DNA from 2 places in the Caldimonas aquatica genome. Region 2 is predicted to be linked to the other one. Evidence: riboswitches for the same ligand, from Rfam matches in the RefSeq annotation. Region 2 holds a riboswitch; the other holds the start of a gene.

Region 1 (15,553 bases), 170 kb from region 2:
CCCGGCTCGTCCATCGGCAACTTCGAGCCGCAAGCCGCCGCCGAGCTGCTCGCCAGCTTCGCCCGACACACCGGCGGCGAGGGGGCACTGCTCATCGGCGCGGACCTGGTCAAGGACCGCGCGCTGCTCGAGGCGGCCTACGACGACGCGCTGGGTGTCACCGCCGCGTTCAACCGCAATGTGCTGCGCGTGGTGAACCGCGAACTCGATGCGGATTTCGAGCCGCGCGCCTTCGACCATGTCGCACGCTACGACGCCGTTCACCAGCGCATCGAGATGCGGCTCGTCAGCCGCCGGCCGCAGGCGGTGCGGTTGGGCGAGGAGATCCGCCACTTCGAGGCGGGCGAGAGCATCCTCACCGAGTATTCGCACAAGTACACGGCAGAGGGTTTCGAAGCGATGCTGCGCGCGGCGGGCTACGGGCAGGTGCGGCATTGGACGGACCCCCACGGCTGGTTCGCCGTCTTCCTGGCCCGCGCGTCATGAGCGTCGCCCCCGCCTGCTCGAACAGCGGCCCCGCGGCGGTGCAGACTGCCGCTGCCCGCTACGCGCGCATCCGCCAGCACACCGAGGCCCTGATCGAAGGCCTGAGCGCGGAGGACTGCCAGGTGCAGTCCATGCCCGACGCGAGCCCGGTGAAGTGGCACCTGGCTCACACCACCTGGTTCTTCGAGACCTTCATCCTCGAGGCGGCACTGAGGGACTACCGGCCCCACGATCCTGCGTACCGGGTGCTGTTCAATTCCTACTACGTGGGTGTCGGGGAGCGTCACCCGCGGCCGCAGCGCGGGGTGTTGTCGAGGCCGTCCTTGCAGGAGGTCCTCGCCTATCGCCAGGCCGTGGACCGACGCATGGGTGAGCTGCTACTCGGCCCCTCGCCGCAGCCGTGGCTCGACCTGGTGGAACTCGGCTTGCAGCACGAGCAGCAGCACCAGGAGTTGATCCTCACCGACCTCAAGCATCACTTCGCCTGCAATCCGCTCCAGCCCGCCTGGCGCCCGCCGCCGGCAGCCCGGCCTCTTGCTTGCCGCCAAGCCCCGGGGCGCGTGCGCATCGAAGCGGGGCTGCACGAGATCGGTCATGCAGGCCCGGGCTTCGCCTTCGACAACGAACAGCCCCGCCATCGCGTCTGGTTGGACGCCTACGAACTGGACACCCGGCTCGTGACGCAGGGCGAGTACCAGCGCTTCATCGACGATGACGGCTACGAACGGCCGCAACTGTGGCTGTCGGAGGGGTGGGACGTCTGCCGGCGCGACGGCTGGCGTGCGCCGCTTTACTGGCAGGACGACGGCACCCACTACACGCTGCACGGCCGCAGGCCGAGGTTCGAAGACGAGCCCGTGTGCCACGTGAGCTACTACGAAGCCGATGCCTATGCGCGTTGGGTCGGAGCGCGCCTGCCCACAGAGGCCGAGTGGGAGGTGGCCGCTCGGGGCCAAGCCGCTGAGCCGGGTGCGCTGCTCGGCGATGCCGCGGCCTGCCACCCGCGCCCAGCGACGGGCAGCGGGCTCGCGCAGCTCTACGGAGACTGTTGGGAGTGGACCGCCAGCGCCTACCTGCCCTACCCCGGCTTTCGTCCGGCGTCTGGCGCGGTGGGCGAATACAACGGGAAGTTCATGATCAACCAGATGGTCCTGCGCGGCGGCTCCTGTGCCACGCCGTCGGACCACATCCGGCCCAGCTACCGCAACTTCTTTCCTGCCCACGCGCGGTGGCAGTTCAGCGGCATCCGGCTCGCGTGGTCCGCCTGACCGGACACCGCCTTCGCCTCACCCGTTGACCACGTCCCCGCCGTTCGGGTGCAGGACCTGGCCGCTGATGTAGCTCGAGTCCTTGCTCGCCAGGAACACGTAGCTCGGCGAGATCTCGTCGGGCTGACCGGGGCGCCCCATCGGCACGTTGCTGCCGAATGTCTCGACGTGTTGCGCGTCGAAAGTGGACGGAATGAGCGGCGTCCACACCGGCCCGGGTGCCACCGCGTTGACGCGGATGCCTCGCTTGACGAGCTGCTTCGACAGCGAGCGCGTGAAGGCGACGATGGCTCCTTTCGTGGCCGAGTAATCGAGGAGCTGCGGATTGCCCCGGTAGGCGGTCACCGACGTCGTGTTGATGATGGTGCTGCCCGGCTTCATGTGCGGCACCACCATGCGCGTGAGGTTGAACATCGAGAAGAAGTTGGTCCGGAAGGTCTGTTCCAGCTGCGCCGAGGTGACGTCCTCGATCTTCTCCTTCGGATGCTGCTCGGCCGCGTTGTTGACGAGGATGTCGATGCGGCCGAACCGCTCCAGCGTGGAGTTGACGAGGATCTGAAGAAAGCCCTCGTCGGCGATGTCGCCGGCCAGAGCCAGACACTGCACCCCCTGCTCCTCGACCTTGCGCAGCGTGTGCCGGGCGTCCTCGTACTCGTTCAGGTAGCTGATGACGACGTTCGCGCCTTCTTTCGCGAAGCAGATGGCCACCGAGCGGCCGATGCCGCTGTCACCCCCGGTGATGATGGCCACCTGGCCCTTGAGTTTGCCGGAGCCGACATAGTCCTCGGCATCCGCCTTGGGCGCCGGCCGCATCTCGCCCTCGCGGCCGGGCTGCACGTCCTGTTGCTGCGGCGGCAGCGTCTTCGATGAGTCTTGCGACATCGCAGTCTCCTTACAACGAGCTGGAACGTCGCAAGCCGCTGCAAGCGCCGTGCCCCGCCACCGGGCGCAAGCCGCGCCGGAGCGGGAAAGGCCGGCGGCCTTGGATCTTTGCCCCCGGGGCTTGCGCCCGACCCCCCACGGGGGTGTCGGCCCGGCTTCGGGCGGCCGAGCGCCGGGCCTTATGTCTTTGCCCCCGGGGCTTGCGCCCCACCCCCCACGGGGGTGTCGGCCCGGCTCCGGGCGGCCGAGCGCCGGGCTTTGTATCTTTGCCCCCGGGGCTTGCGCCCCACCCCCCACGGGGGTGCGGCCCGGCTCCGGGCGGCCGAGCGCCGGGCCTTAGGCCGCCGAGAGACCGAGCTTGGCGAACAGCTGCTGGTCCCGCTCCCAGTCGGGGTTGCCCGTCGTCAGGAGCTTGTCGCCATAGAAGATGGAGTTGGCCCCGGCCAGGAAGCACAACGCCTGCACGGCCTCGCTCATCTGCTGCCGACCGGCCGACAGACGCACGCGGGCCTTGGGCATGGTGATGCGGGCGACGGCGATGGTGCGCACGAATTCGAGCGGATCGAGCGGCTCCAGCCCATGCAGCGGCGTGCCTTCCACCTGCACCAGGTGATTGATCGGCACCGATTCGGGGTACGGGTCCATGTTGGCGAGCTGGGCGATCAAGCCCGCACGCTCGCGCCGCGACTCGCCCATCCCCACGATGCCGCCGCTGCACACGTGCATGCCGGCCGCGCGCACGTGCTCCAGGGTGTCGAGGCGGTCCTGATAGTCGCGCGTGGTGATGATGCGGCCGTACGCCTCGGGCGCGGTGTCGAGGTTGTGGTTGTAGTAATCGAGCCCCGCGTCTTTCAACCTGCGGGCCTGTTCCTCGGTCAGCATGCCGAGCGTGCAGCAGGCTTCGAGGCCGAGGTCCTTCACGCTGCGCACGAGCTCGGCCACCTTCTCGATGTCGCGGTCCTTGGGCGCGCGCCATGCCGCGCCCATGCAGAAGCGCGTCGCCCCCTGCTCCTTGGCGGCCTGCGCGGCCGCCTTCACTGCCTCCACATCGAGCAGCTTGCCCGCTTCCACCCCGGTGTCGTAGTGGACCGATTGCGGGCAGTAGGCGCAGTCCTCCGGGCAGCCGCCGGTCTTGATCGACAGCAGCGTCGACAGCTGCACCTGATTGGCCGGGAAGTGCTCGCGATGCACCTCTTGCGCACGAAACAGCAGGTCGTTGAACGGCAGCTCGAACAGCGCCTCCACCGCGTCGATCGGCCAGCGGGCCGCGGAAGGCGCGGCCCCGGCCGCATCGCGGCGAACGACGTGGACGGGTTGAACGACAGTGGCCTGGGTCATGGGCAAGTGCGTGTACGAATGGTGTGGACGCGGCAGTGTATCGTCATCGCTCGACGCTCCTCGGGCTTGTACCCAGGGGCTCTGTCCAGGAGTCCCCCCTGGCCGCACAAGGCCCTGCGAGCGTCGGACGCGCCCTCGCGGGCGGGGCGCGCCTCGGCAGCCATACGCCCTGGTTGATGGCCGCCTGCAATCGCGCCACGGTCTCGCCCACCCGCTCGGCCTGCACCAGCCCTCTCAACACGGCCACACCGGCCGCGCCGCAGCGCATCGCTTGCCGGCTGCGTTCCTCGTCCATCCCGGCGATCGCGACGACGGACTCTTCGAGCACGTGGCACCAGTACGCCAGGTTGTCCTCACCCTGCGGCCTCCACGGCATCTTCTTGGTGACCGTGGCGTGGATGGGCCCGCAGGCGATGTAGCTCGGGCCCTCGGCGCGGGCGCGGCACACCTCCCAGTAGCTGTGCGTGCTGATGCCGAGCCGCAGGCCCGCTCTGCGCAAGCGCTCCAAGTCCTGCGGGGCCACAGCGCTCAGGTCTTCCTGCCCGAGGTGCACGCCCCAGGCCCTTTCCTCCAGCGCCATGCGCCAGTGATCGTTGATGAAGATCTGCGCATCCGCCGCCCGCGCGGCCGCCACCGCGCGGCGCACTTCCGCACGAAGGCCCTCGCCGCCCGGCGCCTTGATCCGCAGTTGCACTGCACGAGCGCCGGCCCGGATGACGCTCTCGACCTGCTCGGCACGCTCGACGATGGCGTAGAGCCCCATGCAGACGGGCTGCAGAGGCGCAAAGCCTGCGGGCGCCCAGGTCGGGCGATCGGGATGCAGCGTGGGCAGCCCGCCCCGCACCAGCGCGAAGTCGGCCCCCGGTCGCACGGGACCGGCCCCGCGCCCCGCGGCGTACCCACGACGCAGTGCCTGGGTGGTGGCGAGCTTTGCGAGCACCAGCGCATCCGCCTCGCAATGGCCGAGGGCAAGCGCCGCGGCCGCCGACGACGCGAACACGCAGCCGGTGCCGTGATGGTGAGGCGTGTCCACCCGCGGCAGGGTCAGCCAGCCCTGCGCCTGAGGGGTGTCGATCCAGTCGGCCGCCAGTCCATCGCCGCCCGGCTCGCGTGCGTCGCCGCCCGTGATCGCCACGGCGCGGGCTCCGGCGGCACGCAGCTCACGCGCGGCCTCAGGCACCTCGTGCGCTTCCAGGCGCTCCATCCCGAGCAGCCAGGCCGCCTCGGCGCGGTTGGGCGTGACGATCGTGGCGCGCGGCAGCAATTCGTCGAGGCAGGCCTCGCGCAACGCCGAAGCCGCCAAGGCCGCGCCCGTGGTCGCCCGCCAGACCGGGTCGATCACCAGGGCGAGCGGCCTTTCCCGCCGCAGCCGGTCCACCCAGCGCGCCACGCAGTGCACGTTGTCCACGCTGCCCAACATGCCGAGCTTGATCGCCACGGGCGGCAAGTCCTCGGCCAGCGCCGCGAGTTGCGCCTCGAGCAAGTCGGGGGCCACGGGCTCGCTGCGACACACCCGGAGGGAATGCTGCGCGGTGATCGCCGCCACCGCCGTGCAGCCGTGAACCCCGAACGCCTCGAAAGCCTTGAGGTCTGCCTGCAGTCCGGCCCCGCCGCCGCTGTCCGAGCCCGCGATGCTCCAGACGACCGGCGGCGGCATCGACGATGCGGGGGCGCTCATGGAAGCTCGAGCGGACGGTCCCACACCGGTGTGGAAGGCACCGCCATGGGCTGCGGGGCGAGCAGGCCCGACCGCCACCCCAGCCGCCCCGCCTCGATGGCATGGCGGAACGCCGCGGCCATGCCCACCGGGTCGGCCGCCTGGGCGACCGCCGAGTTGAGCAGCACGGCGTCGTAGCCCAGCTCCATGGCTTGCGCCGCGTGCGAAGGCCGGCCGATGCCCGCGTCCACGATGAGCGTCGCGTCTGGCAGGCGCTCGCGCAGCGTCCGCAAGGCCCAGGGGTTGAGCAGCCCTTGGCCGGAGCCGATCGGCGCGCCCCACGGCATCAGGACGCGGCAGCCCGCATCGAGCAGGCGTTGGCAGGTGACGAGGTCGTCGGTGCAGTAAGGAAAGACCTCGAAGCCCTCGCGCACCAGCTCGCACGCGGCCTCGACCAGCTCCCAGGGGTCGGGCTGCAGCGTGTGCTCGTCGCCCACCACCTCGAGCTTGATCCAGTGGGTGCCATAGAGCTCACGCGCCATGTGAGCGAGCGTGACCGCCTCGCGCGCGGTGCGGCAGCCGGCCGTGTTGGGCAGGAGCCGCGCCCCGCTGTCGCGCACGATCTGCACGAAGCTGCCGGCGCCGCTTGCCAACTGCCCCGCATCGGACAGCTGGCGCTTGAGGCCCAGCGTCACCACCTCGGTCCCCGCCGCCGCGATCGCCTCGCGCAGCACCTGCGGCGACGGGTAGCCCGCCGAGCCGAGCAGGAAGCGGCTCGCCAAGGGCACATCGGCCAGCAGGAACACGTCGTCTTGCCTCTCCATTTCAACCTCCCACGATGGGCTCGAAGCAGGCCACCTCGTCGCCTGCTTGCAGCGTGACGGCGCTGCGCGACTCTCGCGCCACGAAGCGGCCGTTGATCGAGGTCGCCACCGAGGCCGGCGTGCGTCCCAGGCGCTCCACGAGTTGCGCGAGCGTCGTGCCGGGCGGCACGTGCCGCGGCGCGCCATTGACGGTGACGGCGATCGCCCCATGCGCGTGCGCGTCCACGTAGGCTTGCGTGGGCAGGGTGCCAAGCGGTGTCATGCCACCTCCTTGTCGGGAACATCGGAGCTCGACTGCTCTGCACACGACAGCAGTTCGCAGCACTGCAACGCCTCCTCGACCAGGGCGGGCGCCAGCAGCCAACCATGACGGAACAGCCCATTGATGCGCACCAGCCCGGACTCCACGTGCAGCGCAGGCAGGTTGTCGGGCAGCGCGGGGCGCAGGTTGGTCTCGCTGTGCACGATGCGGGCCTCGGCCAGCGCCGGCACCGCGCTGTACGCCGCGCTCAGCAAACCGAGCGCGCTGCGCACCGACACGGGCGAGAGGTCCTCCGACTCGATCTCGGTGGCCCCCACGACCACGCCGTCACCGGGGCGCGGCACGAGGTACACCCGCCAGCGCGGGTGCAGCAGGCGCAGCGGCCGGCGCAGCGCCACCCCCGGCGCATGCAGCCAGAAGACCTCGCCACGCACTCCCCTCACGGGGCATTGCGGCCGCGCACCCAGCCCGCGCACGTCGAAGACGAGGTCGTGACGCCGGCACTCGCCCGCGGCGTCGAGCCACAACGCGCCCGGGTCCACCCGCCGCACCGGCGAGGCCCAGTGCCAGCGCACCCCTTGCGCGCAGCCCCCGCGGTACAGCGCCTCCAAGGCCTCGACGGGATGGATCTGCCCTTCACCCGGCAGCAGCCACGCATGGGCGGGCCCGTGCACCGCGGGTTCCAGCCGCGCAAGGGCCTCGCGGTCGAGGGGCTGTGCCGGCCTGTGCGTGCCGGGCAGGCGCGCGGCCATCACGCTCAGCAAGCGCCGGGCGCTGCCCAGGTCCTCGCGATGGGCGAGCAACAGACTTCCCTCTCGGCGGAAGTCGACCGCACGAGCCCCGCCGCCCGGCGGTGCGCCGTGGCAGCCGCCCTGCTCGCCGGCGTGGGGCCCCAGTCCCACGGGCAACACGTGCGGCAGGCGCGGCACCAGCGCCTGCCACCGCTCCATCGAGCGCAGGCCCCAGCGCGCGAGGCGCTCGTCCCCGGTCTCGATCTCGGCGAAGGGGCTCAGCATCCCGGCCGCGGACCAAGCCGCCGCCCGCGGGCTGGCGCCGCACGGGGGCCGCGGCCCGGGGGCTGGATCGTGCACGTGCACCTCGTGCCCCAGCGCGGAAAGCTCGAACGCGAGCAGGCGCCCCAAGAGGCCCGCTCCTGCAATGCCGATGCGCATGGCCGCCCTCAAGAAGCGGGCCGGACGGGCACGTACAGCTCGCCCCCCGCCTCGCGAAACTCCGCCGACTTGGCCTGCAGGCCTTCGGCGAGCGCCGCCTCCTCGCTCACGCCCTGGCGCGCGGCGAACTCGCGCACCTCCTGCGTGATCTTCATCGAGCAGAACTTCGGCCCGCACATCGAGCAGAAGTGCGCCACCTTGCTCGACTCCTTGGGCAGCGTCTCGTCGTGGAAGTCGCGCGCCGTCTCCGGGTCGAGCGAGAGATTGAACTGATCGTGCCAGCGGAACTCGAAACGCGCCTTCGACAGCGCGTCGTCGCGCGCGCGCGCGCCGGGGTGGCCCTTGGCGACGTCGGCCGCATGCGCGGCGATCTTGTAGGCGATGATGCCCTGCTTGACGTCCTCGCGGTCGGGCAGGCCCAGGTGCTCCTTGGGCGTCACGTAGCACAGCATCGAGGTGCCGAACCAGCCGATCATCGCCGCGCCGATCGCGCTCGCGATGTGGTCGTACCCTGGGGCGATGTCGATCGTGAGCGGCCCGAGCGTGTAGAACGGCGCCTCGTGGCAGTGCTCGAGCTGCTCGTCCATGTTGGCCTGGATCATGTGCATCGGCACATGGCCGGGGCCCTCGATCATCACCTGCACATCGTGCTTCCAGGCGATCTGCGTCAGCTCGCCCAGCGTGCGCAACTCGGCGAACTGCGCCTCGTCGTTGGCGTCGGCGAGCGAACCCGGGCGCAGCCCATCGCCCAGCGAGAAGCTCACGTCGTACGCCTTCATGATCTCGCAGATCTCCTCGAAGTGCGTGTAGAGGAAGTTCTCCTGGTGGTGGGCGATGCACCACTTGGCGAGGATCGAGCCCCCGCGCGAGACGATGCCGGTGCGGCGCTTGGCGGTCATCGGGATGAACGGCAGCCGCACGCCGGCGTGGATGGTGAAGTAGTCGACCCCCTGCTCGGCCTGCTCGATCAGCGTGTCGCGGAAGATCTCCCAGGTGAGGTCTTCGGCCACGCCGCCCACCTTTTCCAGCGCCTGGTAGATGGGCACCGTGCCGATGGGCACCGGTGAGTTGCGGATGATCCAATCGCGCGTGGTGTGGATGTTCTTGCCCGTGGAGAGGTCCATCACCGTGTCGGCGCCCCAGCGGATCGCCCACACCAGCTTCTCCACCTCCTCCTCGATGCTGGAAGTCACCGCCGAGTTGCCGATGTTGGCGTTGATCTTCACGAGGAAGTTGCGGCCGATGGCCATCGGCTCGATCTCGGGGTGGTTGATGTTGGCCGGGATGATGGCGCGGCCGCGCGCCACCTCCTCGCGCACGAATTCCGGAGTGATCACCTCAGGAAAGCACGCGCCCATCGGGTGGCCGCGCAGGCGGCCTTCGCGTTCGGCATCGGCCAGGTACTCGGCCATCCATTCGCGCCGGCCGTTCTCGCGCAGCGCGACGAACTCCATCTCGGGCGTGACGATGCCGCGCCGCGCATAGTGCATCTGCGTCACGTTGTGCCCGGCCTTGGCTCGGCGCGGGCGGCGTTGCAGGCCGGCCGCCTCCTGGCGCAAGCGATCCAGCCGCTCGGCCTCGCGCGTCTCGTGCTTGGCGCCGTCGTCCAGCGGCCTGGGCGCGCGCCCGTCGTAGGGCTCGGTGTCGCCGCGAGCCCCGATCCAGTCCGCGCGCAGGGCCGGCAGTCCGCGCCGCACGTCCACGGCCACCGTGGGGTCGGTGTACGGCCCGGAGGTGTCGTACAGCGTCACCCTCTCGCCGTTGGTCAGGCGCACCTCGCGCATCGGCACCCGCACCTCGCGGTGCAGTTGGCCGGGAACGTGGACCTTGCGCGAGGCAGGAAACGGCTCGCGCGTCAACGCGAGCCATTGCGAGAGCTTGTCGGGGGCGTTCATCGGGGCTCCTTCCGGTGGATGTGGTGCGACCCCGGAAGTGCCCCTGGCGGTGTGCGGGCCGCCGTTCAGACGGACGGGCCGCAAGGGACATTCGTTGCTCTTCTTACGCCGGTACTAGCCGGATCAAGTTCACGGGTTCGGCAGGTCGCCGTCTCAGCACGAGGTGCACCCCGGAGCGCGAAGCGCAGTGTAGGAGGCGGCCCGCCCGCCCGTCAACACGCGCGCCAGCGCACGCCGGCCCAGGGGCTGCCCTCCCCGGCACCCGCTGCGCGAGCCGGTGGGAATGGATACCACTTCCCCGTAGGCGCGAGGCTATATTTGCCGCCTCTCGCCATGGTCTCCTTGCATCGCATTTCGTTCCGCCAGCTGCTGCTGGTGGCTTTCCTGCTCATCGCCGCGCTGCTGGCCGCGGTGTCGCTGCGCGGCCTCGTCACGCTCGAACGGCTGATGGCCCAGGCCCGGCAGTCGTCCGAGACGTCGATGCGCCTGGCCGCCGAGGCTCAGACCCTGATGGACCACAGCGTGACGATGGAGCGCGCCGCCCGCCAATACGTGGTGCTGGAAGACCGCGCGCTCTGGCAGCGCTACGAAGACGCGGCCCGCGAGGCCGAGCAGGTGCTGGCGCGGCTCGCGCCCGATTTGCCGCCCGAGCAGGTGCAGAACTGGCGGCAGCGCGTGGAGCAGATCGGCAGGCAGATGCAGGGGCCCCGCGCGACGGCGCGCGTGCGGGAACAGGCCCTCATCGCCGCCTTTCGCGAGCTAGCCGACCACAACGCCACCATCGCGCTGCAGATCCGCCGCTCCACCGAGGAGCGAACGCGCCGCCTTCAGGACGAACTCGAGGCCAGCCGACTGGCCTTCGGCCGGCAGGTCCTCATCGCCATTGCTGCGGCCGTCGTGCTGGCGTTGGCCTTCGGCTTGTGGCTGGCTCGACCCTTCAAGCGGCTGGAGCGCGCGATCGTCGGCCTGGGCGAGAACCGGCTGGACCAGCCGATCGACATCCGCGGGCCGACGGACGTACGGCAGCTGGGACGCCGCCTCGAGTGGCTGCGCCTGCGCCTGGCCGAGCTCGACGCCGACAAGGCGCGCTTCCTTCGGCACGTGTCGCATGAGCTCAAGACGCCCCTGGCCGCCATGCGCGAAGGCGTGGCGCTGCTGGAAGACGAGGTGGCCGGGCCGCTCACCGCCAATCAGAAGGAGGTGGTGCGGATCCTGCGGGAGAACACCGCACGTCTGCAGGGGCAGATCGAAGACCTCCTGCGCTTCAACGCCGCGGCGTTCGAGGCGCGCCGCTTGCAGCGCCGGCGCGTGGACCTGACGGCGCTCATCCAGCGTCTGCTCGACGAGCAGAAGCTGCAATGGCAAGCCAAGCAGCTGCAAGTGCGTGTCGAAGGCGACCCGGCCTGGGCCGACGTGGACCCGGACAAGCTCGGCATTGCGCTGGGCAACCTGCTGTCCAACGCGATCCGCTTCAGCCCTGCCGGCGGCACCGTCGAATGGCGGCTGAGTCATCTGGGCGACCGGCTCATCATCGACATCACCGACGAGGGCCCCGGCGTGGCACCCGCCGACCGCGAGCGTGTGTTCGAGCCGTTCTATCGCGGCGAGCGCCAGCCCGAAGGTGCGGCCCGCGGCACCGGCGTCGGCTTGTCCATCGTGCAGGAGTACGTGGCGGCCCACGGTGGGCGCGTGCAACTGCTGCCCGAGGGCCCGGGTGCCCACTTCCGTATCGAGTTGCCCCATGCCTGATTGCCTGCACTCCCCCGCCCTGACCGTGCCGCTGCGTGCGGTCGTGTGGCTCCTCGCGCTGGCCGCAGCGGCCTGCGCCCCGCTGCCCGAGGTGACCGAGGTGCGCCAGGTGAAGGTGCCGGTGCGCGTGCCCGTCGAGATGCAGGTCCAGGTGTTCGAGCCGACCGACGCGGCCGCGCGCCATGTGCTGGCGTACTTCGAGCGCGTGCGCGTGATGCCGCCTGCGGAGTTGCAGAAGGAGTTGGCCCGCCTCGCGGAGACGCCCACCACCCCGGCTGCGGTGATGGAGCAGGCCATCGTGCTCGGTTTCACGCGCGGGCCGAACGACATCCAGCGTGCCCTGGTGCTCCTGGACGCACTGCTCAAGTCCACTGCGCCGGACGTCACCCCCTGGCACCCGCTGGCCCGGTTGTTGCAAGCGCGCTATCAGGAGCAGCGGCGGGTCGAGGACCTGCTGGATCGCCAGAACCAGCGCCTGCTCGAAGCCCAACGCCGGCTGGACCAGCTCAACGAGAAACTGGAGGCCTTGAAGGCGATCGAGCGCAGTCTCGCGCCGCGCAGTCCGGCACCGCCCCCGGGCCCCGCCGCGCCGGGCGGACCGGCGCCGACCCCGCGACCCAACGGAGACGCATCACGATGAGTGCCCACGTCCTGGTCGTCGACGACGATCCCGACATGCTGCGCCTGCTGTCGATGCGGCTGCAGGCCGCGGGATACCGGGTGACGGCGGTCGAATCCGCCGAGGCCGCACTGGCGCAGCTCGCCGTCGAGCGGCCCAACCTCGTGCTGAGCGACGTGCAGTTGCCGGGCAAGGACGGCATGGCCCTGTTCGACGAGATCCGCGCCCACCATCCGGCGCTGCCCGTGATCCTGCTGACGGCCCACGGCACCATCCCCGACGCGGTCGAGGCCACGTCGCGGGGCGTCTTCACCTACCTCACCAAGCCGTTCGACGGCAAGCTCCTGCTCGACAAGATCGCCCAAGCTCTGTCGCTCACCGCGCCGGCCGCCCGCCCGGCCTCCGGAGACGGCAGCTGGCGCGCGGACATCGTGAGCCGCTCGGCGCGCATGGAGGAACTCCTCGCCGAGGCCCGGCTCATCGCCCAGTCGGATGCGAGCGTGCTCATCCATGGCGAGAGCGGCACCGGCAAGGAACTGCTGGCCCAGGCCATCCACAAGGCCAGCCCCCGCGCACAACGGCCCTTCGTCGCGGTCAATTGCGGCGCCATTCCCGAGGCGTTGCTCGAGTCGGAGCTCTTCGGACACGTGAAAGGGGCGTTCACCGGCGCGGTCGCCAACCACCGGGGTCTTTTCCAGGCGGCCGACGGCGGCACTTTGTTTCTGGATGAAATCGGCGACATGCCGCTCGCCTTGCAGGTCAAGCTGCTCAGGGTCTTGCAGGAGCGCTGCGTGCGCCCGGTCGGCGCCAGCCACTCGGTGCCGGTGGATGTGCGCATCATCTCCGCCACCCATCGCAACCTGGAGGCCGCCATGGCCGAGGGGCAGTTCCGTGAGGACCTGTACTACCGGCTCAACGTGGTGTCCCTGACGCTGCCCACGCTGGCCGAGCGCCGCGAGGACATCCCGCTGCTGGCCAACCACTTCCTGTCCCGGCTGGCGGTCAAGTACGGCAAGCAGGTCAACGGCTTCGCCCCCGAGGCCCTCAAGGCGCTCGCCACCGCCCCCTGGCCCGGCAACGTGCGCCAGCTCTACAACGTGGTCGAGCAGGTGTGCGCCCTGGCCACCACGCCCCTCATCCCGCTCGCGCTGGTGCAGCGGGCCCTGCGCGTCCCCTCGGTCGAGGTGCTGAGCTACGCCGAGGCCAAGCAGCGCTTCGAGCGCGAGTATCTCGTCGGGCTGCTCAAGCTGACCGACGGCAGCGTGGCCGATGCTGCGCGCCTGGCACAACGCAACCGCACCGAGTTCTATCGCCTGCTGCAAAAGCACGGCCTCACCCCGGGGCTGTTCCGCACCGAGGGCAGCAGCCCCACCGAGTAACAGAATCCTTGTCGCCGTTTGGCGACAATAGAAATTCGTTGCCTGACAAGGAGTTGCGAGACTTCGCGTGAAGAATGTCGCTGCTTGGCGACGCTTGCCTCCTGGCCCACCGGCACCATCTTCAAGTTATTTCTAAGACTTCCTGCCTAACTCCCTGTCTCGCATAGGAAAACGGAGTCTGGCACACCCCTTGCGAGCGAGAGGCGAACCCGCCGTGAGCGAGCGGGACCATGACAGGGAGTACAGCCGAATGCCAGAGGCACACCGACCGCCGGCTCGCCGGGCCCTCTCCTCGGGAGAGGCCTTGCAGGCGCCCGGCGGCTCGTTTCGTGCGCTGCGGGGCATGCACGGCAGGGTTTGTCGAGTCCGCGGCCGGATGGGCCTGGACCGCGGGGCACCGCGGCCGGCACCTCTCCCCACCATCCGCGCCCGCGGCTCGGCCCCTGGGGCCGCCTTCTCTTCCTGTCACCGGTGTCCGCCCGCCCTGCCGCTGCGGCACGCAGCGGCAGCACGCCCTTCGGTCTACAGGAACATTGAGCAGCCCACCCATGGAGCACACCGAGTTTTTCCGTCCCCCGCATCGGCGTGAACCGGCTCCCCCTCGGGGGAACGGTGCGAGCGCGCCGCCGATCCACCGCGGCTCCATGCCTGCCCGGCCGTGGCGTGGCCTGGGCCGCGGCCTCGCCGAAGCCGCGTTGCGGGCACTGACGGGCCGCTCGCTGCCCCGCCCCCCGGCCGACGCGGCCTGGGAGCGAGCCGCGGTCGCCCGTCGCCGGATCTTCATCGCGCTGATCCTCGGCTGCAGTGCGGTGGCCACGGCGCTCATGGCGCACGTCCAGCCCGCCGACGGCGACCCCTGGCTCAAGTACGGGCAACTGGCCCTGTTTGCGCTGCTGTTCGCCTGGGTCTCGGCCGGCTTCGTCACTGCGCTCATGGGCTTCATGGTGCACCTGGGCGGCGATCCGCATTCCCTGTCCCGCCGCGACGCCGAAGGACAACCCTTGTCGGACGACGCCCGCACCGCCATCGTGATGCCCATCTGCAACGAGCACGTGCCGACGGTGTTCGCCGGTCTGAGGGCGACCTGCGAGTCGCTCGCCAGCACCGGGGCCCAGCGCCTGTTCGACGTGTTCGTCCTCTCGGACAGCAGCGATCCCGACGTGCGTGCCGCCGAGCTGGCCGCCTGGGCGGACCTGCGCGACCGGCTCGGGGGGCGAATCCGCATCTACTACCGCTGGCGCCAGCGCCGCACCAAGCGCAAGGCGGGCAACGTGGCGGACTTCTGCCGCCGCTGGGGCCGGGACTACCGCTACATGGTGGTGCTCGATGCCGACAGCGTGATGAGCGGCGACTGCCTCACCACCCTCGTGCGCCTGATGGAAGCGCACCCCATGGCCGGCATCATCCAAACCGCGCCCCAGGCCGTCGGCCACGCGACGTTGCATGCCCGCGCCCAGCAGTTCGCGAGCCGCGTCGTGGGCCGGCTCTTCACGCTCGGCATGCAGTACTGGCAGCTCGGCGAATCGCATTACTGGGGTCACAACGCGATCATCCGCGTCGAGCCCTTCATGAAGCATTGCGGCCTCGCCCCGCTCAAAGGCCGCGAGATCATGTCGCACGACTTCGTCGAGGCCGCTCTGATGCGCCGGGCGGGCTACGAGGTGTGGCTCGTGGGCGACCTGCAAGGCAGCTACGAGCAGCAGCCCCCCAATCTCATCGAGGAGTTGCACCGCGACCGCCGCTGGTGCCAGGGCAATCTGCAGAACGCCGGGCTGATGGCCGAGCCGGGGTTGCACGGGGTGCACCGCGCGATGCTCTTCACCGGCGTCATGGCCTACCTCTCGGCCCCGCTATGGCTGGCCTTCATGCTGCTGGGCGGCGCCTTGTGGTTTGCGGGCGCCGATGCCGGGCCCGTCGCGCAGGACCTGCCACGCGTCGTGACGGCCCTGTGGGTGGCCACGCTCACGATGTTGGTGCTGCCGCGGGTTCTGGGCATCGTCGCCATCGTCTTGCGTCAGGAGC
Region 2 (15,553 bases):
GGATCGGTGATGTCGCGCACCGAGGCGGGCAGCTCGGCCATCTCCGCAATGCCGCCGGCGTTGTCGGTGATGGGGCCGTACGCATCGAGTGCGACGATGATGCCCGCCAGGCTCAGCATCGAGGTGGCCGCCACGGCGATGCCGTAGAGGCCGCCGAGCAGGTACGACACGATGATCGCGGCGCAGACGAAGATCACCGGCCAGGCGGTGGACTTCATGCTCACGGCCAGACCCGCGATGATGTTGGTGCCGTGGCCGGTCGTCGAGGCTTGTGCGACGTGCTTGACGGGCGAGTAGTCGGTGCCGGTGTAGTACTCGGTGATCCACACCATGAGGGCGGTGAGTGCCAAGCCCACCACGGCCGCGCCGAACAGCCGCATCTGCGTGCCCGAGGCGTAGATCGCGTCGTCCGGCACCACCCACTTGGTGATGAAGTAGAAGCCGATCAGCGCGATGACCCCCGCGACGATGAGGCCCCGGTAGAGCGCCGGCATCACGTTCCGCATGCCCGGTGAGGCCTTCACCGCAAAGCAGCCGAGGATGGAGGCGATGATCGAGAAGCCGCCGAGCGCCAGCGGGTAGACGCTGGCCGCGAAGGGCGCCGCGGTCACCGTGAGCGCACCCAGCACCATCGTCGCGATCAAGGTCACGGCATACGTCTCGAACAAGTCGGCCGCCATGCCGGCGCAGTCGCCGACGTTGTCGCCCACGTTGTCGGCGATGACCGCCGGGTTGCGCGGGTCATCCTCGGGGATGCCCGCCTCCACCTTGCCGACGAGGTCGGCGCCCACGTCCGCCCCCTTGGTGAAGATGCCGCCACCCAGCCGCGCGAAGATGGAGATCAGCGAGGCACCGAACGCCAGGCCCATCAGGGGCTTGAGCAAGGTCGCCAGCGAGGTGGTGGGCGTCATCTGGCCATTGGTCGTGAGGAACCAGAAGAAGATGCCGACGCCCAGGAGGCCCAGGCCCACCACCAAGAGCCCGGTGATGGCGCCGCCGCGGAAGGCGACGGCCAGCGCCTCACCGATGCCGCGCGTGGCGGCCTGTGCAGTGCGCACGTTGGCGCGCACCGAGACGTTCATGCCGATGAAGCCGCAGGCTCCCGAAAGCACCGCGCCCACGACGAAGGCCACGGCCGTCGTCAAGTCGATGAAGATGCCGATCAGGATGGCGAGCACGACGCCCGCGATCGCGATGGTGCGGTACTGCCTCGCCAAGTACGCAGCCGCGCCCTGCTGGACGGCCGCGGCGATTTCCTGCATCCGGGCATTGCCCGGGTCCTGCCTGAGGATCCAGCTTCGCGAGACGAAGCCATAGAGCACCGCGGCAACGCCGCAAGCCAGCGCAAAGTAGAGCGCCGAAAAAGCCGTCGACATGAAGTGGTCTCCTTCCTCTCGATCATCCGCGTGGTTGTCGTTCACGCCGCGTGTCTGACGCCGCGGTCGCACCCCCCGGCACGCAGCCAGGGGCAAAACCCATGCTACGGGAAGCGCTATAGGGCCGCAATCGCGGCGCCCCTGTGTTTACGCGCAGTTGCGGCGGCCCCACGACGGCAGCCCGTCAGGGCGCCGCAAGGCCAGCCGGTACACTGCGGGTTTTCCCTCGCATTGCCATCAACACATCATGAGCCTGCACAACGTCACTCCCGGCGCCAAGGCGCCCGAGCAGTTCAACGTGATCATCGAGATCCCGATGAATGCGGATCCGATCAAGTACGAGGTGGACGAGGAAACGGGCGCGCTGTTCGTCGACCGCTTCATGGGCACTGCCATGCACTACCCGTGCAACTACGGCTACATCCCCCAGACGATCGCCGACGACGGCGATCCGGTGGACGTGCTCGTGATCACGCCGTTCCCGCTCATCCCCGGCGTGGTGGTGACGTGCCGGCCCATCGGCATTCTCAAGATGGAAGACGAGGCAGGCGGCGACAGCAAGCTGCTGGCCGTGCCGATCGACAAGATCCTGCCGATCTACACGCATTGGCAGAAGCCCGAAGACATGAACCAGCTGCGCCTCCAGCAGATCCAGCACTTCTTCGAGCATTACAAGGACCTGGAGCCCGGCAAGTGGGTCAAGGTCAAGGGCTGGGAAGGCCCCGAGGCCGCCAAGGAGGAAGTGCGCAACGGCATCGCCAGCTTCCTGAAGGCGCGGCAAAAGGGCTGAGTGCTCTTTCCGGGCGCCGCCGTGCGGGGCCGGACTTGCGGCGCGCGGCCGCCTGCCGTAGGGTGCGCGCCGTGGAGTCCGCACTTCTCAGGAAAGGACGAGCGGTGGCGCGATGGGCATGGATGCGACGAGTGGCGCTGCAGACCGTGCGGCGCGCCCTCGGGCAGCAGGTGCGCATCGACACCCCGGACAGGCGCCTGCTCGAAGACGTCATCCTCCCTCACTACGGCGCACGCGAGGACGTGCGCTGTGTTCTTTTCGTCGGCACGCATTGGTACACGGCGCACTACCCGCAGTACTTCCCGGCGGCCCGCTTCCTCACGCTCGACATCGATCCCCGGCAGGCGCGGCATGGGTCCCCTGGCGGGCACCTCGTCGCATCGGTCACCGAGGTGGACCGGCACCTGCCCGCGCGCTGCGTGGACCTCGTCGTGCTCAATGGCGTCTTCGGCTGGGGCCTCGATCGGCGCGAGGACGCGGAGCAGGCGCTCCACGCGATCCACGCTGTACTGCGCGATGACGGAGAACTGGTCGTCGGATGGAACGACGTGCCCTCGCGTCGGCCGTTTCCGTTCGGGGAACTGCGCGCCTTGAGCGGGTACGAGAAGGTGGTGTTTGCGCCCCTGGGCCGCGCCGTGGTGCTCAGCGGCGGCGACAACGCGCACCGATTCGAGTTCTATCGCAAGGCGGGCACACTCATGCCCGCGCCGATCCTGCCTGGCGCCCAAGGACGGGCGCCGCCGCGCGGCGCTTGACGCCCTGCCCAACCCGCGCCGGCAGACCGGGCTGCGCCCTCGCAGCGCGGCATCTGTCGTCGAGCGGCGGGTGCAACGCCTCGTCAGCCGCCCCCGATGCCGCGCGTGACGCGTCCTGTGCCGTTGCAGGTGGTGCAGGGCCGGCCGTCGAGCCGGCCACTGCCGCCGCAGTCGGGGCACACCGACTCGCCGGTACCGGGGCTGCCCGGCGGCGCCTCGTCGCCCGGAGAAGGGCGCGGATCGGAAGGTGAGGGATCGGGTGAGGGCGAGGACGGGGTCATGGTCTCATGCTCCAGGTGGACGAGCGGGCTTCACGGACTGTGCGGCGGGCGAGTGCGGGCGGACGGCCTGTGCGCCCGGGAATCGAGCGCAAGGCCCGAGCGTGCCAGCACGTCGCTCGCGCCGTGCCGTCGCAGCAACTCCTCGACGCGGCCCTTCGCCGTCTCGTCTTCCAGCGTCACCGCGAGCAACCGGTTGCCCCGCTCGATCGCCGCACGATAGAGGGCCTCCATCTCGCTTTGTGCGCCTTCCTCTCCAGTGAGCGAGAGGAACATGTCCTGGACGGTGTCCCGGATCGAGCCGTCGCTCTTGAAATCCGAGGCCTCGCCCTCGGGCTCCAGCGTCTGTGCCCCCAGTCCCGAGCCGGCCAGCGCTGCTCGCGCTGCGCGGGCGTCCTCGGCCCGCTCGAAGACGGCGATCAGTGTGAGCTTGGGCGTCATGGGAGGGTCTCCTTTCGAGTGCGCGGTGCTGCGACGAAGGCGAGCATCTGGCGTGCCGGGGCGCGATACCGGCGCGGGGGTAGGGCATGGCACGAGCGGAGAGCTTCGCGGGCCGCGCACCTCGCCCTTCGCTTCCCGGCGTATGCGGCTCGGCGCTACATTGGGCTCATGTGCTACAGCGCCCAGATCAAAGCGGAGTACCAACGCTACGTGCGCGCATATGGGGCCGACATCGACCTCCACGAGTACTACGACTTGTATTGGAGGCGGCGCCAGGGAGCGAAGCTGAAGATCCCCAGGGGCGTGGATCTGTCGTTCTCGGCGCCGCAGACGGACGAGGAGCGCCGGATCAAGGCATTGATCGACGAGACCGATGCCGAACAGGCGTGGCAGTGGCAGCAGGAGCTCGCGCGGCAGAAGCAGCGGCTGGCCAGGGCCGAGGCGGCCCTGGCCGCCAAGCCGACCAAGAAGGCCCAGGACGAGGCCCGGATCGCGGCCAACAAGATCGCCCAGTTGCGGGGCTGGCTCGAGGACCTGCAACGCACCGAGCCGCAGGCCAAGGATTCACGCATCTTCCCCGGCCACTATGCGCCGGTGATGGTCTCGGAGCACGGGCGCCGCGTGGTGCGCCTGATGCGCTACCAGTGCCGCCCGCCCGGCAAGCCGGCCCACTACGACGAACGCTTCCCCGGCACCTACAACGCCCGCAGGGACAACCTGGAAGGTTCGTTCTGGCGCGATCTCTTCGGCCGCAACCACGGCGTCATCTTGATCTCGTCGTTCTACGAGAACGTCCAACGTGCGGGTGAGAAAGCGGTGGTCGAGTTCAAGCCTCGACCCGAGCACGACCTGCTGGTCGCCTGCCTCTGGTCGCGCTGGGAAGGCGAGGGCGAGGTCTTGTATTCCTTCGCGGCGATCACCGACGACCCCCCGGCCGAGGTGGCTGCCGCCGGGCACGACCGATGTCTCGTGCCGATCAAGCCGGAGCACCTGGACGCGTGGCTCAACCCCGACCCTTCGAACCTGCAAGCGCTCTATGCGATCCTCGACGACCGCGACCGCCCGTACTACGAACACCGACTCGCGGCCTGAACGGATTCGCAAGCCGCGCATCCGGAAGGAAGTCGAAAGGAGAGAGCGGCGAGAAGCCACCGGACACTGGCAGCGAGGGTGGCACCAACGAAGCAAAGCCGAAGGCTGAATGCAGCGCGGCGTAGCGGGGAGGGGAAGCGGGAGGTGAAACGGGAGGAGGTGGCACCAGAAGAGGCACCCAGCGCAAAGGAAAAGGCCCCAGCGTCGGCTGCTTCCAACGCTGGGGCTTTTGCTGTTTTTGGCTCCCCGACCTGGGCTCGAACCAGGGACCTGCGGATTAACAGTCCGTCGCTCTACCGACTGAGCTATCGGGGAACAGAGCCTCGCATTATAGAACGAGTTTTTGCGGCTTTACAAGTCTGCTTGCAGCGCGACGCGGAAGGTGCGCGGCGCGAGCGGGTAGAGGTACACATGGCCGAACTGATACGGCGACTCGCGCCAGGCGCGTTTGTCGGTCAGGTTCTCCACGCCGGCGCGCCAGGTGAGCACCGTGCCGCTCCTGCGCTGCTGCCAGGTCAGACCGAGGTCGTAGCGGGTCCAGGAGGGAATGCGCACGCTGTTGTCGGGCAGCACCATGCGATCGCCCTCGTGCACCAGGGTCGCGCCGATTCGCAGCCCTTCGACGCTCGGCACGCGGTAGTCGGCCGTCGCTTTGAAGGCGTGACGCGGCACGTTGACCGGTCGCTTGCCATCGAGCGACGGGTCGGCGCTGTCTTCGCGGCGTGCATGCAGCCACATCGCGCTCGCGCCCCAGGTCCAGGGCCCCTGTCGCAGTTGGGCGCCGAGCTCCACCCCTCGATGGCGTGCGTGGCCGTCGAAGCGGCGGGTGCAGCTGTCGCCGGGAGTGTCGTCGTCGCAGACGGTGCCCACATCCGAGGTGGCCGGGCGGCGGATGTCGAAGTAGGCCACGTCCCACGTCAGCCCTTCGAAGGCGTGCGACTTGTAGCCCAGCTCCCACTGACGGCTCTTGAGGGGCCCGAGCGCCTGCCCGCGGTTGGTGTAGCGAGCCCGGTTCGGCACGACGTCGGACTCGGCCCCTTCCCCCCAGCTGGCGTAAAGGAGCCGCCCGGGCGCCACCTCATGCCCCAGCGCCAGCCACGGCGTCGTGAACGACTGGGTGTAGTCGGTGGCGCGCGGATCTCCGCTCGTGCGCACGCTCTCGCGGGCCAGCCGTGTGTGCCGCAGGCCCGCCCACAGCTGCCACCCCGGCGCCAGCTGCGCCGCGTCGCGCACGTAGTACTCGACGCTGCGCTCGGTGCGGTTCGTGTTGGCATCGAAGAAGGGCGTGGACGGCTGGGGAACCTGGGTGTTTCCATCGACGGTGCCGACGCCGGCCCAGGTGTTGAGCCCGTCCTGGAAGCGGGCCTTGTAGCGCGTGAGCAGTACCCCGGCCGTCAGGCGGTGACGCATGCCGCCCCACAGCACCTGCCCGTCCGCATGAAGGTCGAACGCCTGCGTGCGGCGCCGTTCGTTGTCGCTGACGTACTCGTAGTAGTCGAAGCTGCCGTCGGCGCAGTAGCGGTCATACTGGTTGACCGCGCTGCATCCGAAGGGGTAGGCCAGGCGGTCGTCCGTGTCCAGGCGCTGCGTCCCATAGTGCGCCGTCACGCTCCAGTCGGCCGACAGCTCTTGGCGCAGCCGCACAGAGGCGGTGAGGGCGTCCATCACCACCGGCTGGGTCCAGCTCTGGTTGTTGAGGTTGATGCGCGGGTTTACCGGCTCGGGCAGGCGGTCGCCGAGCAGGCTGAAGCCCGGCTGGCTGGGTTGACTGCGACGGCTCGACTCGATCTCGGCTTCCAGCAGGGTGCCCGGGGCGATGCGCCAGTCGCCCGCCACCGCCAGCAGCCGGCGGTGGCCGGTATCGCTGCGCAGCGGCGCGTCGAGGTGCTCGTAGGCGGCATTGACGCGCAGCCCGAAGCGGTCGTCGGTGCCGAAGCGATCCCCGACGTCCACCGCGACGCCGACCGTGGCCTTGCTGCGCCAGCCCAACTCCACGGTGCGCGTCCGTCCCTCAGGGCGCTTGACCACATGGTTCACGAGGCCGCCCGGCGCGCTCGTGCCGGCCTGGATGCCACTCGTGCCCTTCAGGATCTCGATGGCCGACTTGTTGTCCAGCGGGATGGAGGTTTCCGCGTTGATGGGCAGGCCGTCGCGCCGGTAGTTGAACCGGTTGTCGAGCACGAAGCCGCGCACGGTGAGGAAGTCCCAGTAGCCCTGGGAGTTGTAGGCGTCGCTGATGCTGGCGTCCAGGCCCACCACGTCGGCCAGGCGGGTGGCGCCGCGGTCCTTGAGATCGTCCAGCGTCCATGCCTGCGCCTGGAGCGGGGTCCGCGCCAGCGGCTCTTGCCCGAAGCCGGTGACGCTGGCGGGTGGCCGCTCCTGGCCTTTGACGGTGATCGCGGGCAGGGCCGTCTGGTCCGTCTGCGCGGCCGCCCAGCCGCACCACAGCAGGCACGCAGCCGCGATGGGGGAGCGACGCCGAACGAAATGCGAACGACGGGAGGAAGAAGGGTGGATGTGCGCCATCTGCAGTCCTAGGTGGCGCAGGTGGCGGCTTTCGAGAGGGCGTGGATGCACGCCGCTTTCGGTCGCTTCCCTGCGCGAGGATTACCTCAATCAGGTTCGAAGGGACTCTCTCAGTCGGAGCGGCCACGCTCCAACACCCCTAGCGAATGAACGCGGCGTCGCCTGGGCGGGGCCGCGTTCAGAATGTGGATTATCGCCCCAACGAGACCGTTGCGGTGCGTCCTGCTGCGTTTGCGGTGGCCGCAAAGGCTGGCCGGCGCCGCGCGCGCCGGCTCACTCGTCGTCGAAGGAGGGCGGCTCGACGCCCAGCGCCTTGTGGAGCTTGGGGCTCGTGGTCGTGTATTGCAGATGGACCGGCTTGTCCGGGAACACGTAGCGGGCCGCGCCGAAAGCGGCGAGCGCGGCCTCGTGAAAGCCGCAGAGGATGAGCTTCTTCTTGCCCGGGTAGGTGTTGATGTCGCCCACGGCAAAGACGCCCGGCTCGCTGGTCTCGAACTTCTCGGTGTCGACGACCAGCTGCTTGCGCTCGATCGCGAGCCCCCATTGCGCGATCGGGCCCAGCTTGGGGCTCAGGCCGTAGAAGACGAGCAAGGCCTCTGCCGGCACCACCCTCGTCAAGCCGTCCGGGGAGGTGACCTTGACACCCGCCATGCGCTCGCCCGCCGTTTCCAGCCCGCTGATCTGGCCCACGAGGAACTGCATCTGCATGGCATCGCACAGCTCGCGCATGCGGGCGACGGACGCCGGTGCGGCCCGGAAGCCGTCGCGCCGATGCACCAGCACGACGCTGGCGGCACGATGAGCGCCTTCCTGGGCGAAGTGGATGGCCCAGTCGAGGGCGGAATCGCCGCCGCCGGCGATGACGAGGTGCTTGCCGGCAAAGTCCTGCGGGCGGCGCACCCGGTAGAAGATCTGCCGATCCTCCAGCGTGTCGGCCCCTTGCAGATGCAGCTTGCGCGGCTGGAAGGCGCCGACGCCGGCCGCGATGAAGACGGTCTTGGCAACGAACCGCGTCCCCAGCGAGGTGCCGATGTCGAATCGCCCGTCTTCGCGGCGGGCGAGCGCGGTCACTTCTTGACCCAGGTGGAAGGTGGGCGCGAACGGCCGGATCTGCTCCAACAGCCGCTCGGTCAGCTCGCGCCCCGTGCACATCGGCACGCCGGGAATGTCGTAGATCGGCTTGTCGGGGTAGAGCTCGATGCACTGACCGCCCGGCTCGGTCAGCGCATCGACCACGTGGGCCTCGATGTCGAGCAGCCCCAGCTCGAAGACCTGGAACAGACCCACGGGGCCTGCACCGACGATCAATGCGTCCGTCTCGATCGCAGCAAGGGCGGATTCGGGGGCGGCCGGGCGGGTCATGGACGAGGGCGGGCTGCGATGCTCAGCGGATCAGCTCGGAGAGCTTGTCCTTCTTGTCCTTCCACTCGTCGGCATCGGGCAGCGGGGCCTTGCGCTTGGTGATGCTCGGCCACTTCTTCGCCAGCTCTGCGTTGAGCTGGATGAAGTGCTGCTGGTCGGCCGGCACGTCCTCCTCGGGCAGGATGGCATTGACCGGGCACTCGGGAATGCACACCGCGCAGTCGATGCACTCGTCCGGGTCGATGGCCAGGAAGTTGGGCCCCTCCCGGAAGCAGTCCACCGGGCATACGTCCACACAGTCGGTGTACTTGCAGCGGATGCAGGCCTCGGTCACTACGTGGGTCATACAGGTCTCGCGTATGTGGTTGGTGAATCGGGATGTCCGTGTGCGCGGCGCTTGATCTCCCGCCCCGAGGGCGCGAGCCGCGCCCGGCGCGACCGCGCGGCCGGCTGAGCGCCGCGACCCGCGGCCCTCAGCCGCGAATTGGAGCAGCAAACATGCGATTTTAAGACGCCAGGGTTTTCCCCGGCACTTGACCCTGCGCAAGCTCGATGCCGGGCCGGGCAGGGGCGACCCCCAGGGGTGCGGCCCCCGCCCCCACTACCACCACGGTGGGCCGCCCGGCGTGCAGCACGCTGGCGCGTGCGAGGTCGGCGACGGTGTGGCGGCTGTGGAGTTGATCCGGCCAACCGGCGCGCGAGACGACGCTCGTGGGGGTGTCGGCCGGCCAGCCGGCCTCTTGCAGGCGGCGCGCCAAGGCGCCCAACTGCTTGCCCGCCATGTAGAAGACCTCGGTGTCGGCGGTGCGGCTGGCTCGCAAGTCGCCGGTGCGCGTCATCGCGGTGGTGAGGCTCACGCTGCGGCCGCTGCCGCGGCGCGTCAGCGGCAGCCGGGTGTCGGCGGCCGCGGCCAGGGCCGCCGTGACGCCCGGCACCACGATGGCCTCGAACCCCGCCCGCGCGAGCGCTTCCAGTTCTTCTTCCAGCCGCCCGAACACGCTCGGGTCGCCGCCCTTCAAGCGCACGACCAGCGACGAGCGTGCGGCATGGCGGACCAGGAGCGCATTGATGGCGTCCTGGCCCGTGCTGTCGGCAAAGCCTCGTTTGCCGACGTCGATCCACCGCGCTTGGGGCGCCAGATCGCGCAATGCCGGGTCGGTGAGCGCGTCGTGCAGCACGACGTCGGCCTGCGCCAGCAAGCGCGCGCCGCGCAGCGTGATGAGGTCGGCCGCCCCGGGGCCCGCGCCGATGAATGCGACCGTTCCCATCGCTCGTTCCTCGCTCCCCGCGCAGTCCTACTGCGCCGCCTTGACGAGCAGCGCGCCACTCGTGCGGTTGCTCGCGGGGTCGACGATGATCAGTGCGCCGCCGACGCGGTTGTCTTCATAGGGCTCCACCGGCAGCGGCTGCTGTGTCTCGACGATCACATGGCCGATGTCGTTGACGGCCAGCTCCTGTGCGTCGGTGGCTTGCAGCGTGTGGATGTCCAGGCGGCTGTCGATCGCCGAGATGCGGGCTTGCACCCAGCGGTTGCCGTGGCGCACCCAGTACTTGCGCCCGACGACGGCCGGCTCGGTGTCGAGCCAGGCGAGCGTGGCCGCAAAGCGCTGAGCGGCGCGGATGGAGCCGGGCGTGGCGATCCAGTCCCCGCGCGAAACGTCGAGCTGACGGTCCAGCACCAGACCGGCCGATTCGCCGGCCGAGCAGCCGTCGACGACCTCGCCGGCACGCCGCACCTCGGCCACGGTGGCGAGTTCCCCGCTCGGGAAGATCTGCACCGAATCGCCCGCCTTGACGCTGCCGTGCGCGATGCGCCCCCACAGCGTGCGCGGCTGGTTGCCGGTGCCTTCGCCTTCACGGGCCACGTACTGCACCGGGATCAGCAGGTGGCCGCTCTGACGCTCCTGCGTGGTCGGCAGCGACTCCAGCAGTTGCAGCAGCGAGGGGCCCTGGTACCAGGGCGCCTCCAGCGGCTGGGTGACGTTGTCCCCGCGCAGGGCCGACACCGGGATGATCCCCGCCGGGCGGATGGCGGCCTGCTCGGTGAAGTCCAGCAGCGCATCGCGCACCGCCTCGAAGGCGGCCTGCGGTTGGGCGACCGCGTCGAGCTTGTTGATCGCGAACACGATGCTGGGCACGCGCAGCAGCTGCGCCAGCAGCGCGTGGCGGCGGGTCTGCGGCAACAGCGCGACCGGCCGGGCGGAGGTGTCCAGCTTGGTGATGTCCACCAACACGACGGCCGCATCGCTGCCGGCCGCCGCCGTCACCATGTTGCGGGTGTACTGCTCGTGGCCCGGGGCGTCGGCGATGATGAACTTGCGCTGGCGGGTCGCGAAATAGCGGTAGGCGACATCGATCGTGATGCCTTGCTCGCGCTCGGCTTCGAGGCCGTCGGTCAGCAGCGACAGGTCGATCTGCTCGCCGGCGGACTTCTTTTGCAGCACGTCGAGCTGATCGGCCAGGATCGCGCGGCTGTCGTAGAGCAGACGGCCGATCAACGTGCTCTTGCCGTCGTCGACGCTGCCGGCCGTCAAGAAGCGCAGTGCGCGGTGAGGGGCGTGCTCCAGAGACATCAGAAATACCCTTCCTTCTTGCGACGCTCCATCGAGCTGTCGGAGGTGCGGTCGTCCATGCGGGTGGCGCCGCGCTCGCTGACGGTGACGGTCAGCGTCTCGGCGACGATCTCGGCCGGCGTGGCGGCCGTGCTTTCCACCGGGCAGGTGCAGGTCATGTCACCGACCGTGCGGAAGCGCACCTGCGCGGTCTCGACCTGCTCGCCGGGCTGCACGGGGGTGACCTCGGTCACCGGCACCAGCAGGCCCTTGCGCCGCACCACCTGGCGGTCGTGCGCGTAGTACAGGCTCGGCAACGGGATGTTCTCGCGCGCGATGTAGAGCCACACGTCCAGCTCGGTCCAGTTGCTGATGGGAAAGGCCCGCATGTGCTCGCCCGGCTTGATGCGGGTGTTGAACAGCGTCCACAGCTCGGGTCGCTGCTCCTTGGGTTGCCATTGGCCGAAGCTGTCGCGGTGCGAGAAGATGCGTTCCTTCGCGCGGGCCTTCTCCTCGTCGCGCCGGGCGCCACCGATCAGCACGTCGAAGCGGTGCTCCTCGATGGCCTCCAGCAGCGTGACCGTCTGGTGGCCGTTGCGCGACTCGAGCGGGTGCGCCAGACGCACCTTGCCGCGCTTGATGGAGTCCTCCAAGTGGGCCACGACCAGGCGTTCGCCCATCTCGGCCACCCGCCGGTCGCGGAACTCGATCACCTCCGGGAAGTTGTGGCCGGTGTCGACGTGCAGCAGCGGAAAGGGCAGGCGGCCCTTGTACCGGCCTTGCCCCACGTGGGTCTTGAAGGCCTTCTCGGCCAGGCGCAGCACGACGCACGAGTCCTTGCCGCCGGAAAACAGCAGGGCGGGGCGCTCGAAGGCGGCGGCGGTCTCGCGCAGGATGAAGATCGCTTCTTCTTCCAGCCAGTCCAGGTGCCGATGGTCCAGCTCCGGCAACAGCTTGTCGAGGCTGACGGGGGCGTTCATGCGTGGGCTCCGATGATCGATACGACGGCGGGTTCTTCCTGCTTCACGTGCAGCCCGCACTCCTTGGCTTTCTCGTCCTCCCACCACCAGCGCCCGGCGCGGAAGTCCTCGCCCACGGCGATGGCGCGGGTGCAGGGGGCGCAGCCGATGCTGGGCATGAACTGGTCGTGCAGCGGGTTGTAGGGGGCTCGATGCGTGGCGATGTAGTGCCACACGTCGTTCCAGCTCCAGTCGGCGAGCGGGTTGTACTTCGTGCGGCCCTGGTCGTCCGCTTCGCTGAAGGGCACCTCGGCGCGCGTGTTCGACTGCTCGCGGCGCAAACCGGTGATCCAGGCGCTGCGGCCGTTCAGCATGCGCGCCAGCGGCTCGAGCTTGCGGATCGCGCAGCACTGCTTGCGCAGGTCGATGCTCTGGTACATCGCCTTCTCGCCGTGCGTGCGCACGAAGTGAACCACCGTCTCCTCGACCGGCCGGTACACCTCGACGCCGACACCATAGCGCTCCTCGATGCGCCCGATCAGCGCGACCGTCTCGTCGTGCAGCTTGCCGGTTTCGAGCGTGCCGAGCGCGATGGGCAGGCCGTGACGGGCGATGAGGTCAGTGAGGACCATGTCCTCCGCGCCAAGGCTCGTGGCCTGGACCACACGACCCGGATGCCGCGCGGCCGCTTCGCGCAGCACGGCCAGGGCGTGGTCCACCCGGGCTTCGAAGCCCGGGGTGTGACGGGCATAGAGTTCGATCGCGCTCATGCAACAGCTCCTTCCGGGCGGCGAAAGCGCGGCTGGCGCTCGTGCACGTCGCCCTGGTAGTACGCCGGGAAGTGCGCGAGCAAGCGCCGGGCGACCTCGGCGCTCTGGCCTTCGCGCAGCACGGCCGCATCGAAGCCGGTGCGGTGCAGGAGCGGCACCATGTCCACGACCACGTCGCCGGTGGCCCGCACCTGGCCGCTGAAGCGATAGCGGTTGCGCAGCAGGCGCGCCTGGCTGTAGGCGCGGCCGTCGGTCCATTTGGGGAAGTGCAGGGCGACCAGCGCAATGCGGGGCAGGTCCGGTTCCAGCGCCTCGATGTCCGCATCGTTCGGGAAGGCGACGCCCACCGGCACGTCCGCCGGCCACTGCTCGCGCACCTGCTGCCACTGGGCCCAGGTCAGCAGGCGATTGGGCAGGGGAGTGCCCGGCTCGCCATCGGCCCAGGGCGTCCAGTCGTCGTGTAGGGGGTCGATGAAGTTCATGTGCGGGGCTCCTCGTCAGGCGGCCATCGCCTTGCCGCCGGTGGTGCGTCGCACGGCGTTGGCCGCCGCCTTGAAGGGCTCCAGCCCGAGGCGCTTCACCGTGTCGATGAAGCGCTCGTGGGCCGCGCGTTGCTCGCGGTAGATCTCGATCACCGCCTCGATCACGTCGGGCACCTCGTCGGCCGCGAACGACGGGCCGATCACCTTGCCGGCGACGGCCGCGCCGCTGGGCGTCGAACCGTCGGAGCCGCCGAGGGTGATCTGGTACCACTCGGAGCCGTCCTTGTCGACGCCGAGGATGCCGATGTGGCCGCTGTGGTGGTGGCCGCAGGAGTTCATGCAGCCGCTCATGTGCACGTCGATGTCGCCGATGTCATAGAGCTCGTCGAGGTCCTGGAAGCGCTCGGTGATCGCCGCGGCGATGGGGATCGAGCGGGCGTTGGCCAGTGCGCAGAAGTCGCCGCCGGGGCAGGCGATCATGTCGGTCAGCAGGCCCACGTTCGGCGTCGCGAAGCTCGCGGCCCTGGCGGCCTGCCACAGGGCGTAGAGCTCGCTCTCGCGCACCCAGGGCAGCACCAGGTTCTGGTCGTGCGTGACGCGGATCTCGCCGGCGCTGAACCGCTCCGCGAGATCGGCCGCGGCTTCCATCTGCTCGGCCGTCACGTCCCCGGGTGCCTGGCCCACTCGCTTGAGCGACAGCGTCACCGCCCGGTAGCCGGGGAAGCGGTGCGCATGCACGTTGCGCTCCAGCCAGCGGCGGAAGGCCACGGGCACCTCGCCCACGTCCACGGCGAGCGAGTCATTGGCCGCGTCGTATCGCACCCCGGCCGGCACGTCGAAGTGCTGGGCCACGCGGTCCAACTCATCCTGCGTGAGGAGGTGAGCCGCGCCGTCGACATCGCGCTCGAGGATCGCCCGGAACTCCTCCTCGACGTCGTCGATGAAGCGAGGGCCCTCGGCCTTGACGAGGATCTTGATGCGGGCCTTGTAGATGTTGTCGCGCCGGCCATAGCGGTTGTAGACGCGCACGATCGCCTCGATGTAGACGAGGATCTGCTCCCACGGCAGGAACTCGCGCACGACGGTAGCGGTGATCGGCGTGCGGCCCATGCCGCCGCCCACCAGCACCTTGAAGCCCACGTCCCCCGCCTCGTTACGCACCAGGTGCAGCCCGATGTCGTGCCAGGCCAGGGCTGCGCGGTCTTCCTTCGCGCCCGTCACCGCGATCTTGAACTTGCGCGGCAGGAAGGCGAACTCCGGGTGCAGCGTCGACCACTGGCGCAGGATCTCGCAATAGGGACGCGGGTCCACCACCTCGTCCGGCGCGATGCCCGCGAAGGCGTCGCTCGTGATGTTGCGGATGCAGTTGCCGGAGGTCTGGATGCCGTGCATGTCCACCTCGGCCAGTTCCTCCATCACGTCGGCCGCGCGGTGCAGCGGGATCCAGTTGAACTGGATGTTCTGGCGCGTCGTGAAGTGACCGTAGCCGCGGTCGTACTCGCGGGCGATCCTGGCGAGGCGGCGCAGTTGCGCCGAGTTCAGCTCGCCATACGGAATGGCGATGCGTGCCATCGGCGCGTGCCGCTGGATGTACCACCCGTTTTGCAGCCGCAGCGGACGGAAATCATCGTCGCTCAGCGTGCCCGCCAAGTGGCGCTCGAGCTGATCGCGGAACTGCGCAGCCCGCAGCTTGATGAACTGCTTGTCGAATTCGGTGTAGCGGTACATCGTGCCTGTTTCAGTGAATGACCTTGAGCCCGGCCGTCACGAGCGACACGCACAGCAGCCCGCGCACCAGGCGGTCGGGCATGCGGCGGGTGAGCTGGGCGCCGATCCAGATCCCCGGCACCGAGCCCATCAGCAGCGCCGCGAGGAGCGGCCAGTCCACGTGGCCCAGCGAGGCGTGGCCGATGCCGGCCACCAGCGTGAGCGGCACGGCGTGGGCGATGTCGGTGCCGACGAGGCGACGCGCCTCGAGGCGGGGGTAGAGGAAGAGAATCAGCGTCGCGCCGATCGCACCCGCGCCGATCGAACTGAGCGAGACCAGCACGCCCAGGATGGCGCCGGCGGCGACCGTGAGTGCCGGCTTTCGGTGCTCCGGGAGCCAGCGTTGCAGCTTCAGCGCGACGCGGTGCCACGCCTGCTTGTAGGCGACGGTCACCGCCGTGAG

The links. A riboswitch is a leader RNA that binds a small molecule or an ion and turns the genes downstream of it on or off. The one in region 2 is predicted to bind thiamine pyrophosphate.
Region 1: it holds a riboswitch for thiamine pyrophosphate, as region 2 does, so the genes downstream of both, thiC (phosphomethylpyrimidine synthase ThiC) here and OMP39_RS06530 (TonB-dependent siderophore receptor) in region 2, are expected to answer to the same signal.

What each region holds. Positions count from the first base shown of each region.
Region 1 is NZ_CP110257.1:1,619,856-1,635,408, reverse strand. Features, by position in the region: gene egtD (L-histidine N(alpha)-methyltransferase) at 1-486, shown strand, start outside; gene egtB (ergothioneine biosynthesis protein EgtB) at 483-1,754, shown strand; gene OMP39_RS07350 (SDR family oxidoreductase) at 1,773-2,636, opposite strand; gene bioB (biotin synthase BioB) at 2,973-3,974, opposite strand; gene thiD (bifunctional hydroxymethylpyrimidine kinase/phosphomethylpyrimidine kinase) at 4,018-5,652, opposite strand; gene OMP39_RS07335 (thiazole synthase) at 5,649-6,455, opposite strand; gene thiS (sulfur carrier protein ThiS) at 6,457-6,717, opposite strand; gene OMP39_RS07325 (FAD-dependent oxidoreductase) at 6,714-7,889, opposite strand; gene thiC (phosphomethylpyrimidine synthase ThiC) at 7,898-9,784, opposite strand; TPP riboswitch at 9,868-9,967, opposite strand; gene OMP39_RS07315 (sensor histidine kinase) at 10,118-11,533, shown strand; gene OMP39_RS07310 (hypothetical protein) at 11,526-12,173, shown strand; gene OMP39_RS07305 (sigma 54-interacting transcriptional regulator) at 12,170-13,531, shown strand; gene mdoH (glucans biosynthesis glucosyltransferase MdoH) at 14,080-15,553, shown strand, end outside.
Region 2 is NZ_CP110257.1:1,454,083-1,469,635, forward strand. Features, by position in the region: gene OMP39_RS06500 (sodium-translocating pyrophosphatase) at 1-1,376, opposite strand, end outside; gene ppa (inorganic diphosphatase) at 1,624-2,166, shown strand; gene OMP39_RS06510 (methyltransferase domain-containing protein) at 2,298-2,921, shown strand; gene OMP39_RS06515 (hypothetical protein) at 3,233-3,640, opposite strand; gene OMP39_RS06520 (SOS response-associated peptidase) at 3,809-4,732, shown strand; tRNA gene OMP39_RS06525 (tRNA-Asn) at 4,972-5,047, opposite strand; gene OMP39_RS06530 (TonB-dependent siderophore receptor) at 5,084-7,309, opposite strand; TPP riboswitch at 7,309-7,409, opposite strand; gene OMP39_RS06535 (NAD(P)/FAD-dependent oxidoreductase) at 7,532-8,620, opposite strand; gene fdxA (ferredoxin FdxA) at 8,643-8,966, opposite strand; gene cobA (uroporphyrinogen-III C-methyltransferase) at 9,127-9,888, opposite strand; gene OMP39_RS06550 (sulfate adenylyltransferase subunit 1) at 9,916-11,193, opposite strand; gene cysD (sulfate adenylyltransferase subunit CysD) at 11,193-12,152, opposite strand; gene OMP39_RS06560 (phosphoadenylyl-sulfate reductase) at 12,149-12,901, opposite strand; gene OMP39_RS06565 (DUF934 domain-containing protein) at 12,898-13,383, opposite strand; gene OMP39_RS06570 (nitrite/sulfite reductase) at 13,399-15,111, opposite strand; gene OMP39_RS06575 (sulfite exporter TauE/SafE family protein) at 15,122-15,553, opposite strand, start outside.